Regions from separate parts of the Cnuibacter physcomitrellae genome, predicted to be linked through region 3. Evidence: predicted binding sites of a transcription regulator. Region 3 holds the regulator's gene; each other region holds the start of a gene.
What was found. The regulator HrcA, encoded in region 3, represses chaperone genes, less so after heat shock. The targets are predictions, from matches to a motif close to TTNGCACTCGNNNNNNNCGAGTGCNAA.
Positions count from the first base shown of each region.

Region 1: the regulator HrcA is predicted to act here: its motif matches at 3,161-3,187, upstream of groL (chaperonin GroEL).
Region 2: the regulator HrcA is predicted to act here: its motif matches at 2,672-2,698, upstream of groES (co-chaperone GroES).

Region 1 is NZ_BMHD01000002.1:322,185-327,038, forward strand. It holds gene IEX69_RS18385 (sensor histidine kinase) at 1-928, shown strand, start outside; gene groL (chaperonin GroEL) at 1,501-3,120, opposite strand; gene IEX69_RS18395 (cold-shock protein) at 3,310-3,513, opposite strand; gene IEX69_RS18400 (LytR C-terminal domain-containing protein) at 3,695-4,294, opposite strand; gene IEX69_RS18405 (DUF3263 domain-containing protein) at 4,302-4,586, opposite strand; gene IEX69_RS18410 (GNAT family N-acetyltransferase) at 4,758-4,854, opposite strand, start outside.
Region 2 is NZ_BMHD01000002.1:416,928-421,781, forward strand. It holds gene IEX69_RS18860 (ABC transporter substrate-binding protein) at 1-1,156, opposite strand, end outside; gene rarD (EamA family transporter RarD) at 1,267-2,193, opposite strand; gene groES (co-chaperone GroES) at 2,294-2,590, opposite strand; gene IEX69_RS18875 (THUMP-like domain-containing protein) at 2,741-3,925, shown strand; gene IEX69_RS18880 (DUF4190 domain-containing protein) at 3,951-4,854, opposite strand, start outside.
Region 3 is NZ_BMHD01000002.1:39,198-44,051, forward strand. It holds gene IEX69_RS17050 (PhoH family protein) at 1-463, opposite strand, end outside; gene IEX69_RS17055 (histidine triad nucleotide-binding protein) at 522-899, opposite strand; gene IEX69_RS17060 (16S rRNA (uracil(1498)-N(3))-methyltransferase) at 988-1,746, opposite strand; gene dnaJ (molecular chaperone DnaJ) at 1,752-2,858, opposite strand; gene hrcA (heat-inducible transcriptional repressor HrcA) at 2,922-3,938, opposite strand; gene IEX69_RS17075 (DUF4870 domain-containing protein) at 4,144-4,680, shown strand.

The sequences.
Region 1 (4,854 bases), 280 kb from region 3:
CCGTCCGCTCCAGCTCTCCCGCGTCGACCTGGTCCCGCTCGCGATGGATGCGGCGATGGATGCACGCGCATCCAGCCCCCAGCGGGTGATCTCGGTCATCACGCCGCTGGGGCCGTCGGAGGTGGCGATCACCCCCGTGCTGCCGGCGCTCGACGCCGCACCCGCACCCGCGCCGGCACCCGCCTCCTCGTCCGAGTCGTCGGCCGTCGCCCCGGAGTCCGCGCCCGCCCCCACCGGGGTCGCGCCGGCCAAGCCGCCGCGTGGGGTGTCGACGGCCACGCGCCCGATCGCCGCGCTCGGAGCCCGCCTGCGTCGCCGCGGTCGGACCGCGCCGGTGCCGATCCCCGGCATCGCGCAGTCGGCCGACGAGACCGCCCCCATCCCCACCGCCTCGCTGACCAGGCCGATCGTGCTGGCGGAGGAGAACAAGATCCGCCAGGTGATCGCGAACCTCGTGGGGAACGCGCTCCGCTACACCCCCGACGACAGTCCGATCGACATCGCGGTGAGCGCCGACGACACCCGCCGGGTGGCCGTGCTCGACGTCATCGACCACGGTGAGGGCATCCCCCCGCAGATCCGCGAGAAGATCTTCCAGCGGTTCTGGCGCGCCGACACCTCCCGTGCCCGCGAGACCGGCGGCAGCGGACTCGGGCTCGCGATCGTCGCGTCGATCGTCGCCACGCACCAGGGCACCGTCGAGGCTCTCGAGACCCCGGGCGGCGGCGCCACCTTCCGCGTCACCCTCCCCCTCGTGCCCGTCCCCGGATCCCCCGCCCCCACTCCCCGCGACGCCCGCGCCGCCGCGGCCGCGTCCGCCGCGACCCCGCCCGCATCCGCATCCGCATCCGCATCCGCTACGCCGACGGATGCGGACGGCGACGAGGGCGAGGGCCCCTCGTCCACGACCACCGCGTACCTCTCGTAGCCACGGGCGCCACCTCCCTGAACGGCGAGGTCCGAGCCGTCCGTTCTCAGGACGGAGCGCCGAGATCGTCCGTTCTCAGGACGAACCGTCCTGAGAACGCACGTAGTTCCTGAAAAGGGCCTGCCCTGCCTGTCCGCACGAGTGCGGCACCGCGGAAGGCAACTCCGGAGATTCGGCGCGCCACGCCGGCAGAAGTCCGGAGTTGGCCCGCACGGACTCGGATCTCCGGAGTTGGCCCCGCGGACGGCCGGCCGGACCGGCGCGGGACAGGAGCCTCCGCCGCTCGCGGCCAGGCTTCCACACACCCAGAAAGTGCGGGATGCACAGCTCCCCGGCCGCGCCTTCTGGGTGCACTCACGAGGCACGGCCCACACACCCAGAAGGCGCGGGACGCACCGCTCCCCAGCCGCGCCTGCTGGGTGCACTCGCGACACACGGCGCACACACCCAGAAGGCGCGGGACGCACCGCTGCCCAGCCGCGCCTCCTGGATGCACTCGCGACGCACGGCCCCAGACACGCAGAAGAGGGCGGCCCCGGTGGGGACCGCCCTCTTCTGTGGTGCGTGGTGGACTAGAAGTCCATGCCACCGGTCGGGTCGGCGGGAGCGGCCGCGGCCTTCTCCGGCTTGTCGGCGACGACGGCCTCCGTGGTGAGGAACAGGCCGGCGATCGACGCAGCGTTCTGCAGCGCCGAGCGGGTGACCTTGGCCGGGTCGATGATGCCCGCAGCGAGCAGGTCGACGTACTCGCCGGTCGCGGCGTTGAGGCCATGACCCGCGGGCAGCTCGCGCACCTTGGCAGCGACGACGCCGGGCTCGAGGCCGGCGTTGAACGCGATCTGCTTCAGCGGAGCCTCGATGGCGACCTTGACGATGTTCGCACCGGTCGCCTCGTCGCCCGAGAGCTCGAGCGTGTCGAACGCGGCGGTACCGGCCTGGATGAGGGCCACGCCACCACCGGCGACGATGCCCTCCTCGACGGCGGCCTTCGCGTTGCGGACGGCGTCCTCGATGCGGTGCTTGCGCTCCTTGAGCTCGACCTCGGTCGCGGCACCGGCCTTGATGACCGCCACACCGCCGGCGAGCTTCGCGAGGCGCTCCTGGAGCTTCTCGCGGTCGTAGTCGCTGTCGGTGTTCTCGATCTCGGCGCGGATCTGCGCGACGCGACCGGCGATGGCCTCGGGGTCGCCCGCGCCCTCGACGATGGTGGTCTCGTCCTTGGTGATGACGACCTTGCGAGCCTGGCCGAGCAGGTCGAGGGTGACGTTCTCGAGCTTGAGACCGACCTCCTCGGAGATGACCTGGCCGCCGGTGAGGATCGCGATGTCCTGCAGCTGAGCCTTGCGGCGGTCGCCGAAGCCGGGGGCCTTGACGGCGACCGACTTGAAGATGCCGCGGATCTTGTTCACGACGAGCGTGGCCAGAGCCTCGCCGTCGACGTCCTCAGCGATGATGAGCAGCTGCTTGCCCGCCTGGATCACCTTGTCGACGATCGGCAGGAGGTCCTTGATGTTCGAGACCTTGGAGTTGACGATCAGGATGTAGGGGTCCTCGAAGACCGCCTCCTGGCGCTCCGGGTCGGTGACGAAGTACTGCGACAGGTAGCCCTTGTCGAAGCGCATGCCCTCGGTCAGCTCGAGCTCGGTGCCGAAGGTGTTCGACTCCTCGACGGTGACGACACCCTCCTTGCCGACCTTGTCGATGGCCTCGGCGATGATCGCGCCGATCTCCGGGTCGGCGGCCGAGATGGATGCGGTGGCCGCGATCTCGTCCTTGGTCTCGATCTCCTTGGCGTTCGCCGCGAGCTGAGCGGAGACGGCCGCGACGGCCTTCTCGATGCCCTTCTTCAGGCTGATCGGGTCGGCGCCGGCGGCCACGTTGCGGAGGCCCTCCTTGACGAGCGCCTGCGCGAGCACGGTCGCGGTGGTGGTGCCGTCGCCCGCGACGTCGTCGGTCTTCTTGGCGACCTCCTTGACGAGCTCGGCGCCGATCTTCTCGTACGGGTCGTCGAGCTCGATCTCCTTGGCGATGGAGACGCCGTCGTTGGTGATCGTGGGGGCGCCCCACTTCTTCTCGAGGACGACGTTGCGACCGCGAGGCCCGAGGGTCACCTTCACCGCGTCGGCCAGCGTGTTCAGGCCACGCTCGAGGCCGCGGCGGGCCTCCTCATCGAAAGCAATGATCTTTGCCATGTGTGTTTCTCGTCCTCCCTGGACGTCAAAGATTCAGGGTTTAGCACTCGCTGAACGAGAGTGCCAGATCAATCTTGGCACTCGGCAGCATCGAGTGCAAGTGAAGGACGACTGTGAGACGTTAAACGCATCGACCCGGCCGAAGCCGGGTCGATGAGACGGTCCGCGCGACGCGGATCGGATGAGGGTTCAGGCGAGACGGACCGACTCCGCCTGCGGCCCCTTGGAGCCGGAGCCCACGTCGAAGACGACCTGCTGCCCCTCCTCGAGGACCTTGTACCCTGACATGTCGATCGCCGAGTAGTGGACGAACACGTCCTGCCCGCCGCCATCGACGGTGATGAAGCCGTAGCCCTTCTCAGCGTTGAACCACTTGACGGTCCCGTTCGCCATTCCTGCTCCCAAGTGCTGTGAATCCAAGACGAGGCGAGTTCGCCACGACTTGCCCAGATACTAACCAGCAGGTCAGGGGGCAGATGAGGCCGAACCGTCCGATTCAGCACATCGTTTCAGCGATTCAATCAGAATTAAACACAGGCGAAACAAAGCGCCCTCTGGGGCCCTTCGGACGGCGTCATCCGACGGTGTCGGACTCGCCCTCTCCCGAGGGGACGAGGCCCTCGGATCCGGGTCCGGCGTAGTCGGCGCCGATCACGACCGTGAGGGTGGCGCCGGGGAAGGCCGAGGAGAGCGAGACGGGGATCCCGAGCTGCTGCGACATCGCCAGAGCGGCCGCCTCGGCGGCAGGATCGGCGTAGTAGACGGTCGACGTGGCCACGTCGGTCTCGCTCGCGTTCGCCACGGTCGGCTCCGCCCAGCCGTTGGCCACCACGGCCTGCCCCACGGCGCCGGCCAGCCCGGCGACGTCGGTCCCGTTGAGCACGGTGACCGTCGCCTGCGGATCGACGGCGGGCGTCACGGTCGGGGTCGGGGTCGGGGTCTCGACAGGAGCGGCCGAGCTCGTCGAGTCGGCGCCGAGGATCCCGTCGAACTGGATGCTGTTGTTGACCACCGCGAGGTAGGTCACGCCGGCGCCGACGAGCAGAGCCGTCGCGAGCGCCGCCCAGGCGAACACGATCCATCCTCTCCCCCGAGGCTTCGGACCGCGATGCGCCCCCACCCGAGAGGTGGAGGCGGGGAGGTGGTCGAAGCTGTCGAGGGTGTGCTGGGCCATCCGGGTCCTAGTCGTCGTGCGGAAGCAGTCGCGCGCTCCGGGCAGCGAGGCGTTCGTCGCGCATCCGCTGCAGTCGCTTGATCAGCATCGGGTCGTGCGCGAGCGCCGCCGGCGAGTCGATCAACGCGCTGAGCACCTGATAGTAGCGCGCAGACGACAGGCCGAACTCCTTGCGGATGGCCGACTCCTTCTGTCCGGCGTGCCTCCACCAGCTGCGCTCGAACTTGAGGATGCGGACGTCTCGGCCGGAGAGCGAGCGTTCGTCCGCTCGGGCGGCGTGGTCTGCGGGCATGACCATCTCACCTCTGCTTCCTTGATCTGGCGCGGCTCCGGGTCAGCGCGCTGACGTCATAATAGGGGCGCGGGCGCGCCCGAGAGGGGAAGACGCACAGGAGCGAGGCCAGAGGACGCTATGCAGTCGCTGGGAAAAGCCCGAGTGCGTCCGGCCGGAGGGATCCGCGACTCAGGCCGACGGCGGTCGCAGCATCGAGATGTGGGGGATGCCCGCCTCGACGTACTCCTCGCCGAACGCCTCGAAGCCCGCGCGCACATAGAGGGGT
Region 2 (4,854 bases), 380 kb from region 3:
CGAAGTTGTCGCACTCCTCGCCGCCGTTCGCACCGGAGACCGCTGCGAGGTTGGCCTGCACGTCGGCGGAGACGTTCGACTTCGCCTTCACCGCGGCCAGGGCCGCGAGGGTGGTGGCGTCGTAGGACTCAGCGGCGTACGAGTAGTCCTCGAGGTCGCCGTTCTGGACCGACTTGTACCAGTCGACCAGGCGACCCTTGAACTCGTCGTTCGGGTTCGCGCCGGGGATGGTCCCCTGGGCGTTCTCGAGCGTGCCCGGGTCGAAGTCCTTGCCGTAGTCCGACGTGTTGCCGTCGACGAAGTACGTCTTCGACATGTCGTAGCCCTGGGCGACGAGCTCGGGGATGATCGCCTTGGTCTCATCGAAGGCCAGGATGACGATCGCGTCGGGGTTCGACGCCAGCGCCGCGGTCACCTCGGAGGAGAAGGTGGTCTGACCGGGAGGGAACTCCTGGCCGGCGCCCTTGGCTCCGTAGACGACCTTTCCGCCGGCAGCCTCGATCTCGCTCTGCGTGAAGTCGCGGAGGCCGGTGCCGTACGCGTCGTTGAAGACGAGGAACGCCACGTTCGAGTTGCCGTCACCGGTGATGAGCTGGCCCAGCGCCGAGCCCTGCACCGAGTCCGGCGGAGCGGTCCGCCAGTAGAAGGGGCTGTAGCCCGAGAGCGCGGCCGCGGTGTTCGCGGGCGAGATCTCGGTGATCTTCGCCGACGTGAACTTGTCGACGATGTTCAGGGACACGCTGGAGGACGCGGCGCCGATGGCGACCGACACACCCGCGTCGATCAGCTGCTGCGCACCGGCGGTCGAGACCGAGAGGTCGGTCGAGTCGCCCGAGTCGGCCTCGATGATGCACGCATCCTTGCCGTTCACTCCGCCGGCGGCGTTGATGTCGGCGACGGCGAGACCGACACCCGACTGCTCCGGCGGGTTGAGGAACGCGAGGTTTCCGGTCTGCGGCAGGATCGTGCCGACGAGGAGCTGGTCGGCGTTGCTCGCGCCGCTCTCGCAGGTCGCCGAGGTGTAGCTGGCAGAGCCCGTCGACGACGCGGTCGAGTCGGTGCTGCCACCTCCCGACGCACATCCGGCGAGGGTGAGGGCGATGATGCCCGCTCCCGCCAGGAACGTGGTCCGGAGGGCGTTGGTGGTGTGGACCATCCTGTGAACCCTTTCTGGTGGCTGCGCTCGTCGACCCCCCAGGCGGAAGCCAGCGCAGCGATTGGGTCAAAACTAGGCCGAGATTGTTACAGCCGTGTTTTCTGGATGTCTCAGGTCGCGATCGTTAGCGATTCGTGACTCACGGGTCGCCTGGAGCGGAGGAGGTCGACGGTGAACACGACGAGGGCGAGCCAGACGATCCCGAACCCCAGCCACCGCTCCAGCGGCATCGGCTCGTGGAGGACCCACACCCCGATCACGAACTGCAGGACGGGGACGATGTACTGCACGACGGCCAGGACCGTGAGCGGGAGCCGCCGGGCCGCGGAGGCGAAGAGCAGCAGGGGCACCGCGGTGACCACGCCCGCCAGCATCAGGAGCACGGTGTTGACCCAGCCCGCCGTCCCGAAGACCAGGCCGCTCGTCACCGACACCACCACGAGCTGCACGACGGCCACCGGCGCCAGCCACAGCGTCTCCAGCGCCAGTCCGCTGGGCGCGTCGACGTCGTCGCGGACGCGCCGCTTGACGAGGCCGTACGCGCCGAAGCTCAGCGCCAGCACGATCGCGATCCAGGGCACCTCGCCGTAGCCGAGCGCGATCACGAGCACGGCCGCGCCTCCGAGCGCGAGGGCGACCCACTGCATCCGTCGCAGCCGTTCGTGCAGCACCAGCACGCCGAGGAGCGCGGTGACCAGCGGCATCGTGAAGTAGCCGAGCGCGGTCTCGACCACGCGGCCGGCGAGCGTGCCCAGCACGTACGTCTGCCAGTTGACGTAGATGAGCGCGCCGGCCAGGCCCATCGTGAGCACGACCCGCCGTCGGCGCAGGAGCGCGCCGAAGCTGCGCCAGGACCGGGTGACCGTGAGCGCGAGCGCGCAGAACGCGAGGGAGAACAGCACCCGCCAGGCCACGATCTCGAAGGCGCCCGCGGGGGCCAGCAGGAGGAAGTAGAGCGGGAAGACGCCCCAGAGCACGTTGGCCGCCGCCCCGTAGACGAGGCCGGAGCCGATGCGGTCGACGGCGCGTTCGTTCACGATCCCAAACTATCGGTAGTCGTTGCAGGGCTGTCAGGAGATGCATCAGGGCCCGGATGGCTGACCATCCGGGCCCTGAGGGAAGAGCGCGTCGAGCGACTCAGCGCACGACGACCGCGAGCACGTCGCGGGCGGAGAGCACGAGGAACTCCTCGCCGGCGTACTTGACCTCGGTGCCGCCGTACTTGGAGTAGATCACCTTGTCGCCGACGGCGACGTCGAGCGGGACACGGTTGCCGTTGTCGTCGATGCGGCCGGGGCCCACGGCGACGACCTCGCCCTCCTGGGGCTTCTCCTTGGCGGTGTCGGGGATGACCAGACCGGAAGCGGTGGTCTGCTCTGCCTCGACCTGCTTGATGACGATGCGATCTTCGAGCGGCTTGATGGAGACCGACACGGTTGACCTCTTCTTTCCTAGGTTCGGAACGTCTGTTAGCACACTGCTCACGAGAGTGCTAAACCGAGTCTAGAGGCAGTTCTGGCACTCGCGCAACGCGAGTGCCAGACTTTCCCGGGCGCGCCGTCGGCCGTCGGCTAGGGTGACGGGATGGACTCCGCCGAGCTCGCACGACTGCTCACGCCGGAGGCTCTCCGACTCCTCGACGAGGTCGACGGATCCCGGCCCGTCGACGAGGTGAACCGGCTCCGCCGGGCCGGTCACAGCCCCGATCTCGTGGCGGCCGTCGTCTCGCAGGCCGCGCTCCGCGTGCGGGCCAGGGCGAAGTTCGGCCCCTTCGCCGACCGCATGCTGTTCACCCCCGCCGGCCTGGAGCAGGCCACCAGGCTGCGGGTCGCCGCACTCCACGCCGGGCGGTTCCGCGATGCGGGGCTCGGCAGGGTCGCCGACCTCGGCTGCGGCATCGGCTCGGATGCGCTGGCCCTGTCCGCGATCGACGTCGCCGTACGAGCGGTCGACCGCGATGAGGTCACGGCCGCGGTCGCGGCCTACAACCTCTCCGACTTCCCGGACACGACGGTGGAGGTCGGGACGGCCGAGACCACTCCTCTCGACGGCGTCGACGGGGTGTACCTCGATCCGGCCAGGCGGACGGGCGGTCAGGCGGCGTCGCGGCGGCTGCACGATCCCGCCGACTGGTCCCCGTCGCTCGACTTCGCGTTCGCCCTGGCCGAGCGGATGCCGGTGGGCGTCAAGCTCGGACCGGGCCTCGACCGCGACCTCATCCCCGACTCCGCCGAGGCGCAGTGGGTCTCGGTCGACGGCCAGCTGGTCGAGATGGGGCTGTGGTTCGGCCCCCTCGCCCGGGAGGGCGTCCGGCGATCCGCGCTCGTGCTCACCGGCACGGGAGCCGCGGAGCTGACCGGGCCCGCCGACAGCCCGGACGTCGGGGACCGTCCGCTCGGAGGGTTCCTCTACGAACCGGATGGCGCGGTGATCCGCGCCCGGCTCATCGGCGCACTGGCCGAGCGGCTCGAGGCCGGGATGGTCTCCCCCTCGATCGCCTACCTGACGTCGGACCAGCTGATCGAGACGCCCTTCGCGAGCGCGTTCCGCATCCTCGAGCGCCTCCCCGCCTCGGAGCAGGCGCTCAAGAAGGCGCTGCGCGAGCGGGGCGTCGGGACGCTCGAGATCAAGAAACGCGGGATCGACGTGGATCCGGCAACGCTGCGCAAGCGGCTCGGGCTGCGAGGTGAGCGGTCGGCGACCGTGGTGCTCACCCGCGTCGCCGGTCGGCACGAGGCCCTCCTGGTGGAGCGCCCCGCGCCGGCCTGAACGGATGGGCGAACGGCGACGAACGCTAGTAGGAGGAGTACGTCGCCGTGCCCAAACCCACCGTCGCGAAGAAGATGACGAAGATCAGGACGTACGCGATGATGCCGAGCACTGCGATGCCGGTGAACACGTAGCTCACGATCAGACCGGCCTTCGCCAGGCCCTGACCGCCCTCGTGCGTGCGCTTGATCTGGCTGAGGGCGATGTGCCCGGTCACGATGCCGACCGGCGAGAAGACGAACGCGGCGATGATCGTGATGATCGCCAGCACGTTGGTCTGCGCGGACGGCGGCGCCGGGTATCCCCCGTAGTAGCCGGGCGGGGGCACCGCTCCCGGGGGCAGCGACCCCGGGGGGACCGATCCCGGCGGCTGCGTCGGGACGCCCTGTCCGTAGCCCGGAGCGCCGCTCGGCCCGCCGTACGGCGACTGGCCGTACGCCGGTGCGGCGTTCGGGTTCGGTGCGCCGTATCCTCCGGATGCCGGCGGTGGGGGCGCCTGGTACGACGGCTGAGCCACGGGCGCGGCCGGAGCCGCAGGCGGGGGTGCCTGGTACGAGGAGGACGGCGGAGGCGTCGGAGACTGCCCCGACGACGGGTACGACGCCGCCGGGGGCGGGGGCGCCTGATACCCCTGACCCGCGGACGGCGGGGCGGACGGGTATCCCTGGCCGGGAGGCGGAGGCGCCTGGTAGCCGGACGGCGGCGGGGCCTGATAGCCCGACGACGCGTCAGCGCCCGGCGCCGGGGGCGCCGAGTATCCCGACGGCGGCGGGGCCGAGTACCCCGAGGGCGCGGGGTCTCCCGACGGCGGCGTGAACCGCGGTGCGGGAGGCGCGAACGGCTCCTGTCCGGAGGCGGCGGGAGCGGTGGATCCGGTCGCGTCCGATCCGTCGCTCGGGGTCGTGGTCTCGGGCCGTTCGTCGGCGCCG
Region 3 (4,854 bases):
CCACGGCGGGACGCGTGAGGATGATGCGGTTGACCTCCTTGCGCTGGAGGGCCTGGACCGCCTTCGCCATGGCGAGGTACGTCTTGCCGGTACCGGCAGGGCCGATGCCGAACACGATCGTGTTGTGGTCGATCGCGTCGACGTACTGCTTCTGCCCCATCGTCTTGGGCCGGATGCTCTTGCCCCGGGCCGTGAGGATGGCCTGGCTCAACAGCTCGGCCGGGCCCACCCCGCCTCGGTCGCGTTCGAGGATGCGGGCGGAGCTCGAGACCTCGACAGGGGTGAGCTCCTGGCCGTTGCGGACCATCTGCAGCAGCTCCTCCACGAGGCGCTGGGCATCGGCCACCTGATCGGGCTCGCCGCTGATCGTGATGTCGTTGCCCCTCACGTGCACCTCGACGAGCGGGTACTGACGCTCGAGCGTGGTGAGCAGGCGGTCCTGCGGGCCGAGCAGACGCACCATCTCGATGCCGTCCACGTGCAGGCGCGCCTCGGTGCGCGCCTGGCTGGCTGCGGTGTCGTCAGCCGGTCGTTCCAAGTGAATCCTCCTTCGCGCCGCCTGCCAGCACGTGAGCGTGCACGTGGAAGACGGTCTGCCCCGCCTCGGGGCCGGTGTTGAACACGAGACGGAAGTCGCCGTCGGCGAGGTCTCGTGCGATCTTGTGGGCGAACGCGACCATCTCGGCGAGGAGGGCCGGATCTCCGGCGGCCAGCTCGACGACGTCGCGGTACTGCTCTGTCTTCGGGACGACGAGCACGTGCACCGGCGCCTGGGGCGCGATGTCGTGGAATGCGATGAGGTGCTCGTCCTCGGCGACGACCGACGCGGGGATCTCACGGCGGATGATGCGCGTGAAGATCGAGGGCTCTGCCTGGTCGTGGGTGGTCGCGTCGGTCATGAGTCCATCCTAGGTTTCGCCGCCGACGAGCGGACGGGCCGATCGGATCCCGGCCGCCGTGATCGCTGCGGGCGCAACGCGGGGGCGATCACCAGCGCCCGAGGGCCACCGCGAGCGCCGCGATGGCCGCGGGGCCCGCGGTCGAGGTCCGCAGGACCTCGGGGCCGAGCCGGACGGGGGTGGCGCCGGCCTGCTGCAGACGGTCGAGCTCGACGGGCGAGAGGCCGCCCTCGGGGCCGACGACGAGGACGACGTCGCGGAGATCCTCACCGTCGGCGCGATCCTCCTCGCGCGGCCACTCCGACAGACGCGCGGACGCGCTGGGCTCGAGGACGAGCATGCGGCTGCGCGTCGCGAGCCCGACCAGGTCGGCGGTGGACGCGAGGGATCCCACCTCCGGCACCCAGGGCCGGATCGCCTGCTTGGCGGCCTCGCGCACGATCGAGCGCCAGCGCTCCTCGCCCTTCGCCACCTTCGGGCCGGACCACCGCGAGACCGAGCGCTCCGCCTGCCACGGCACCACCGCATCCGCCCCCAGTTCCGTGGCGGCCTGGATGGCGAGCTCGTCGCGGTCGCCCTTCGCGAGCGCCTGCACGAGCGTCAGCCGCACGGCGGGCGGATCGGTCCGCCGCACGCCGTCGACGGCGATCACCACCCGCTTCGGCTCGACGGACGTGACCGTTCCCGACACGACGAGGCCACGGCCGTCGCCGAGGCTCGTCGACTCCCCCACGCGCATCCGGTTGACCGTCGCCGCATGGCGGGCCTCGTCGCCGGTGAGCTCGACCTCGTCGCCGACCGCGTGCGGCACAGCGGCGAGGTCGTCGCGGAGGAACAGCGAGCTCATGCGCCTCAGCCCAGGAAGCGGTCGCGGAGCTTCGAGAACAGGCCCTGCTGGAACTGCGTGAGCGACGGCTTCTGGCCCTTGTGGGACGCGGCGAGCTGGCGGATGAGGTCCTTCTGCTTGCCGTCGAGCTTCGTGGGGGTGAGCACGTGCACGCCGACCCTGAGGTCGCCGCGGCCCGCGCCGCGCAGGTGCGTGATGCCGCGCCCCTTCACGGTGAGCACGTCACCGCTCTGGACGCCGGGGCGCAGCTCGAGCTCGATGTCGCCGTCGAGCGCCTGCACCGTCGTGGTGGTGCCGAGGACCGCATCCCACATCTGCACCTCGAGGGTGCAGAGCAGGTCGTCGTCGGCACGGCTGAAGACGTCGTGGTGGCGCACCTTGATCTCGAGGTACACGTCGCCCTGGGGGCCGCCCGCCGGGCCGACCTCGCCCTGGCCTGGCAGCTGCAGGCGGAGCCCCGACTCGACGCCGGCGGGGATGTCGACGGGGATCGTGCGACGAGCGCGGACGCGGCCCTGGCCCTGGCAGGTGTTGCAGGGGTAGGGGATGACCGTGCCGTAGCCGCGACAGGTACCGCAGGGGGCGCTCGTCACGACGTTGCCGAGCAGCGAGCGGACCGTGCGCTGGATCTGGCCCGAGCCGCGGCAGACGTCGCAGGTCACCGGCTGGGTGCCCGGCTGGCAGCAGCTGCCCTGACAGGTCTCGCACACCACGGCGGTGTCGACCTCGATGTCGCGATGGGTGCCGAACACCACCTCGCCGAGGTCGACCTCGACACGCAGCAGCGCATCCTGACCCCGCTCTGCCCGGGAACGCGGCCCGCGCTGAGCGCCGGTCGCGCCACCGAAGAAGGTCTCGAAGATGTCGCCGAACCCGCCGAAGCCTCCGGCGCCCTGACCGAACCCGGGCTGGGGGCCCCGGTCGTAGTCGCGTCGAGCGCCGGGGTCGCTCAGCACGTCGTAGGCGTGCGTGACCTGCTTGAACTTCTCCTGCGCCTCCGGGCTCGGGTTGACGTCGGGGTGCAGCTCGCGGGCGAGCTTGCGGTAGGCCTTCTTGATCTCGTCGGGCGTCGCCTCGCGGGAGACGCCGAGGACGTCGTAGTGGTCAGCCACCAGGGGCTACTCCTTCGTGTGGATCGGATCCGGACGGCGGCAGGCGCAGGACGGCACGGGCCGTCAGGCCTCGCCGAGGAGACGGGTGAGGTACCGCGCGACGGCGCGCACGGCCGAGATGTTGCTCGAGTAGTCCATACGGAGCGGCCCCAGAACGCCCAGACGCGAGACGGCCGAGCCGCTGCCGCTGTAGCCGCTGGCGAGCACCGAGGTCTCACCGAGGCCGAACGACTCGTTCTCGCGGCCGATGCTCACCGAGACGCCGCGCTGGTCGGCCTCCATCTCGCTGAACAGACGCAGGAGCGTCACCTGCTCCTCCACCGCCTCGAGCACGGGGAGGATGCTGCCGCGGAAGTCCTCCTCGGTGCGCACCAGGTTCGCGGCGCCGGCGATGATGAGCTTCTCCTGCCGGTTGGCGGCGAACTGCTCCTGGAGGGTCGCGAGGATGCTCGACTCCACGCCGTCGCGGGCGTCGGCCGCGGCGAGCACGTCGAGGGCGGCGGCGGCGTCGAGGAGCCCACGATCGACGACCACGCTGTTGACCACGGCACGGAAGTCGGCGAGCGTGCTCGCATCGACGTCGGCGGGCGTCTCGATGACGCGCTGCTCGACCTGCCCCGAGTCGAAGATCGCGACGGACATCAGGCGCCTCGGCGCCAGCGAGACGAGCTCGACGTGACGGACCCTGGCCTGGTGCCGCGACGGGTACTGCACGAGAGCCACCTGGTGGGTGAGCTGCGAGAGCAGGCGGACCGTGCGGGCGAGCACGTCGTCGAGGTCGGCGGAGGCCCCGAGGAAGGCCTCGATGGCGTGCCGCTGGGCGGACGAGAGCGGACGGAGCTCGGACAGGTGGTCGACGAAGAGGCGGTACCCCTTGTCGGTGGGCACGCGCCCGGAGGACGTGTGCGGAGCCGCGATGAGCTCCTCCTCCTCCAGCTGCGCCATGTCGTTGCGGATGGTCGCCGCCGAGACCCCGAAGGAGTGGCGCTCGACGATCGTCTTCGAGCCGACGGGCTCGCGGTTGGCCACGTAGTCCTGCACGATGACCCTGAGGACCTCGAGGCTGCGTTCGGACACCATGCCGGACCTCCTCTCACCGCCCGCGCCGACGAGCGTTCCGACCGGCGCTGCGGTCCTGGCACTCGGACCGCTGGACTGCCAATCCTACCGCGCCTGAGTCGGAGTCGTCCCCCGACATCCTGAGCAACGGTCATTGCCGCGGGGCCGAGGTGCCGCTATCTTGGCACCCGACAGAGGCATGTGTCTCCAAGCGAAAGGCCCAGACGTGACCGACCCCAACAACCCCTACGACCCCAACGCCGGTCAGCCCACGCCTCCCCCGCAGGGCGGATACCAGCAGCCCCCGCAGCAGCCCGGCTACCAGCAGCCTCAGCAGCCCGGCTACCAGCAGCCCGGGTACCAGCAGCCTCAGCAGCCCGGGTACCAGCAGCCGTACGGCGCCGCTCCCGCCGCGGCCCCGCTCAGCCCGGCCGAGGACAAGCAGTGGGCGTTCCTCGCGCAGCTCGGCGGCATCCTCGGCTGGATCCCGCCGCTCATCATCTGGCTCATCTTCAAGGACCGCGGCCCCCTCACCAACCAGGAGGGCAAGGAGTCGCTGAACTTCCAGATCACCGTCGCGATCTTCGTGGTCGGCCTCTACATCATCGGCACGATCACGGCCTTCATCTTCATCGGCTTCCTGTTCTACTTCCTCGCGTGGGCGGTGCAGATCGTCGGCCTCATCTTCGCGATCATCGCGGGTGTGAAGGTGAACCAGGGCGGCACCTACCGCTACTTCTTCAACTTCCGCTTCATCAAGTAGTCCGTTCGACTCGTCGAACCACGAGAGGGCGCCCCTCCGGAGCTTCCGGAAGGGCGCCTTCTCGCTGTCCGGCGTCCCTCCGCCGTGCCAACTCCGGACATTCGGTGCGACACGCCGCGGCAGATCCGGAGTCAGCTCAGATCAGGACGAATCTCCGGAGTTGGCTCAACCCGG